DNA from 2 places in the Brevibacillus ruminantium genome. Region 1 is predicted to be linked to the other one. Evidence: riboswitches for the same ligand, from Rfam matches in the RefSeq annotation. Region 1 holds a riboswitch; the other holds the start of a gene.
The links. A riboswitch is a leader RNA that binds a small molecule or an ion and turns the genes downstream of it on or off. The one in region 1 is predicted to bind S-adenosylmethionine.
Positions count from the first base shown of each region.

Region 1 (2,196 bases):
ACGTTCTATCTTCGCATTCGAAACAGCCATTTCTGCAAATGCAGATCAATGGTAGCGGGGAATACAATAACCTGATGCACAACATCGATGGGTTCACGCGGACGAAGTCTCATCCAAACAACCTCCTTCTGCCGTTACAGGCAGGAAATAGTTTTGCGCAGCTAAGTGGGACGATGGTGCAAATATATGGGCAAAGGCCTTCGCATCAAGTTCCACCTCCTTTCAAAGAAAACAACGGGGGTATACGGTCAGCCTGATGATCTTAGCTAACTATATTCGTCATAGCTGGCGTCCCATGCGCAAGGGAAAAGAAAAAACATAATCAGATTTTTCTGAATATAATATGCAAGAATAGTTCCAACGAAAGTCAGCGGGTTCACCCTTTTTCGCTAGCGGGTTTTGCGATCACTAATTTATCAATCATGAGAATTTTGACGGAAATCTTTATCAAAAAAGAGAATTTTTCACCCTGCTGTTTTCCAGAGGAAGCAAAGCATTGTTGTGAAAGGTCAGAAGAATCAGTTGACGCGGTGACAAGAATTTCTTACAATGTTTTCTACAGGAACATACGAATCTTATCCAGAGTGGCAGAGGGACTGGCCCGATGAAGCCCGGCAACCGTTGCAATATCGCGACAAGGTGCCAATTCCTGCAGGACACGAGGTCCTGACAGATAAGAAGCGGGAGCATCCTCTCTATGAATGCCAACCTTCTTCTTACTGGAGAAGGTTTTTTTATTTTCCAATTTCATACTTCTTTCTTATCCAGAGAGGTGGAGGGACTGGCCCGATGAAGCCCGGCAACCGTTGCGTATTTCGCGACAAGGTGCCAATTCCTGCAGGACGTGATGTCTTGGCAGATAAGAAGGGGTCCCGTTCACGACGAGCCTTCTTCTTATCCGAAGAAGGTTTTTTACTGTACCCAATGACGAGAAAAAAGGAGTGGGCATGATGAGTACGGAGGCAGTAAAAGTGGGCTTGTTAGGTGTCGGAACAGTAGGGGGCGGGGTGCTAAAGACAATTCGCCTGCAGCAGCAAAAGCTGTCGGAACGGTTGGGCCGACCCGTTGAAATCGTCAAGGCGCTTGTACGTGATCCCGGAAAGAAGCGGACTGTGGAGCTCGATCACGATCTGATTACCACCCGGTTTGAAGAAGTCTTGAAATCCGATGTGGATATCGTCGTCGAAGTAATGGGCGGGGTCGAGCCTGCTTATGAATATGTGCGGGCATTGATCGAAAAGGGCTGTCATATCGTGACGGCCAACAAGGAATTGCTCGCGAGGCACGGTACGGAACTGATTCAATTGGCGAATCGCCACCAGGTTCAGCTTGCTTACGAGGCGAGTGTGGCTGGGGGCATCCCGATTCTCGGAGTCCTGCGCCAGTTTTTGCGGACGAATGATATCTCGTCCGTCAGTGGTATCTTAAACGGGACGACCAATTTTATCCTCACCCAGATGGAGCAGGCCAAGCTGCCTTACCATGAAGCATTGAAACAAGCGCAGGAATTGGGCTACGCAGAAGCGGACCCCAGCTCTGACGTGGAAGGCTGGGATGCTTTGTACAAATCCTATATTTTGGCCCAGCTTGTCTTCGGTGAAGCCCTGCCGCTCAATCAGGCACGCAGGAGGGGCATTGATTCCCTGCATCTCGGACAGCTCACACTGGCTCATGAGCTGGGATACCGGATCAAGCTGCTCGCTCAAGCCACGAAGGCGGAAGGAGGCGTTCAGTTGTCGGTCAGCCCCACCCTTTTGCCTCTCGATCATCCTTTGGCACAGGTACAAGGTGCTGATAATGCGGTACAAGTTTCGGGAAATATCGTGGGTGATCTGCTTTTCATGGGGAAAGGAGCGGGAGAGTTGCCAACCGCAAGCGCCGTCGTGGAAGACCTTGCCTATTTGCTTACGCAGCGCTTTTCCCCCCACCCGCTTTGGCGCGAGCGACAAGGAAATCATGGTGTGGGAAAAGAAGGCACATGGAGTTTTGTCTACCTGGAAAGCACGGGCTTGCAGGGGACGCCGGAGCAGATTCTTCATTTTTTGAACCTGGGAGGTGTTTCCATAGCGAAGCAGCGAATACAGTATGACTGGGCAAATGTGCTGCGAATCGGAGTGATTGCCCGTGGCTTTACCGATGAGCATAGAGCAGCCCTGCAGCGTGATTTTGGCATCCAAACAGACGTATTCCCTGTAA
Region 1 covers NZ_CP098755.1:2,106,604-2,108,799, forward strand. Annotated here, with positions in the region: SAM riboswitch class I at 573-680, shown strand; SAM riboswitch class I at 758-866, shown strand; gene NDK47_RS10275 (homoserine dehydrogenase) at 951-2,196, shown strand, end outside.

Region 2 (2,196 bases), 1.0 Mb from region 1:
TCCCGATCAACAGAGAAATTCCCACCGTATAGGCTGCATTTGAGAGCCTGCTTTTCCACTTCCCCCGGCGGATGATCGCGCGCTGCTTGTCTTCAGGCAAGCTCTCCAACAAGGATTTGTCACTTCCTTTTTCCAAGGGTTCTTCCTCTCCGAGCAGTAGCTCTTCCAATCTCTCGGCATACTCCGGATCATCGGCTAGGCGCTGCCGCAGCTCTGCTTCTTCCTGCGCGCTCAGCTCGCCGCGCAGATACGCCAAGAGCATCTCTTCCCGCTCCCTATTCATCCTGTCCGCATCTGTCATCCTGATTATCCCTCCACCATTTTCGCATCTTCACACGTCCCCGATAGAGGGACCGCTTCACATCCGCTACATCGATCCCGAGGACATCCGAAATTTCCGCATAGCTTAGCTTCCCGGCATAGAGAAGCAGCGACTGCCGCTGTTTTTCCGGCAGCGCATCCAGCGCATCCTGCACAGAGGCAAATGTCTCTTGAAGAACGACCGCAGCCTCCGGACTCGCTGCCCTCTGATCTGCCTGATCGGGAAATGCATCGGTCAAGTATTCCGGCTTTCGCTTTTGCTTGCGATGCCAATCGATAAATGCGTGGTACGCAACCTTGAACAGCCAGGGGCGAACCTTTTCTCCCCGATAGGTATCCAGGTGCTGAAAGGCGCGGAAAAAGGTTTCCTGCGTCAAATCCTCCGCGAGACCGGCATCACCGGTCAGTTTGCGGAGATAGCGGTAAATATCGTTGACATGCAGGCGGTACACCTCCTCCACCCCTGCCTTTCTCATTCCTTCACACCCTTTCTCCTGATACCACGCTCGATTCTGCAAAAAGTTTCAGGTGTCCTTCCCATTTTTTCTTCTGAATTCTTCTGCCGGCTAAGGTAACTGTCTTGCCTCGCGATTCTGGCTACTGAGAAAGAGTCTATCCTGCTCGCCTCCTCATCTCTGCCCGACCAATTGCAGGGTTGACTGAAGATTACGAACGTCTTATGATTAGGGATATCGCTAGACTAATCACATAAAAACACATATCACTCTTATCGTGAGCTGGCTGAGGGACTGGCCCTATGATGCCCGGCAACCGGCGCTTTCCATTTTGGCAGGCGAAACGGTGCTAATTCCAACGGTGAGAGTCGTACTCCGCGATAAACGTCGGGTTGTTTCGACTCTGAACCGAGAGATGAGAGGAGACGAAAACGTTACCGAACGAACGCCTCCCCTCGCGAAGGGGAGGCTTTTTACGTGTTCTCCACATGGTAGTCAGTAATGCAGTGAAGAAAAGGAGGGTTTCTCAATGAGTGAGCCGCGCATCCTCGTTACCTATCTGACGCAGGCCAAAGACCTGCAAAAAAAGGCGGAAGCCATCGCTGTCGGCATGACCGTCGGCAGTTGGACTGATCTGCCCGCAGCCAAACAGGAAGAACTGAAGCCCTATCTGGGAGAAGCAGTCAGCTCCCAGGTGCTGGAGACTGCAGAAAATGGCGAGAGCCGCGGTCTGATTACCGTCAGCTACCCGCTCCGTAACTTTACGGCAGATATTCCTTCCTTGTTGACCGGCATCTTCGGCAAATTATCCATGGACGGCAAAATCAAGCTGGTCGATATCGATTTCCCGGACTCGCTTCTCTCTTCTTTTCCCGGACCAAAATACGGCATCAGCGGTCTGCGTGAGCGACTTGGCATTCACGATCGCCCCCTGCTGATGAGCATTTTCAAGTCCTGCCTGGGATTGCCGTTTGACGATTTGAAAACACAGTTTCGCGCCCAGGCACTCGGCGGGGTCGATCTGGTCAAGGATGACGAGATTTTTTTTGCAGACGACCGCGCACCTTTTCTGGAGCGCATTCGTGCCTTTAAACAAATTGCCCGGGAAACGGAGGCGGAAACAGGCAAAGCTGTTCTGTACGCAGCCAATCTCACCGGTCCAATTCACGACCTGAATGAACGTGCCAAGCGCGCTGTTGACGCAGGAGCGGACTGCCTGCTGTTCAACGTGCTCGCTTTTGGCTACGACGCGCTTCACCGTCTTGCCGCAGATCCGGACATCCAGGTGCCAATCATGGCGCATCCCGCGTTGGCAGGCGCATTTTACCCCTCGCCCGATTACGGAATCGCGACGCCGCTATTGCTGGGCAAGCTTATGAGAGTCGCCGGGGCGGACCTGGTGCTCTTCCCGTCCCCCTAT
Region 2 covers NZ_CP098755.1:1,105,798-1,107,993, reverse strand. Annotated here, with positions in the region: gene NDK47_RS05365 (anti-sigma factor) at 1-301, opposite strand, end outside; gene NDK47_RS05360 (sigma-70 family RNA polymerase sigma factor) at 276-797, opposite strand; SAM riboswitch class I at 1,046-1,144, shown strand; gene NDK47_RS05355 (2,3-diketo-5-methylthiopentyl-1-phosphate enolase) at 1,306-2,196, shown strand, end outside.
Region 2: another riboswitch for S-adenosylmethionine. It lies ahead of NDK47_RS05355 (2,3-diketo-5-methylthiopentyl-1-phosphate enolase); the one in region 1 lies ahead of NDK47_RS10275 (homoserine dehydrogenase).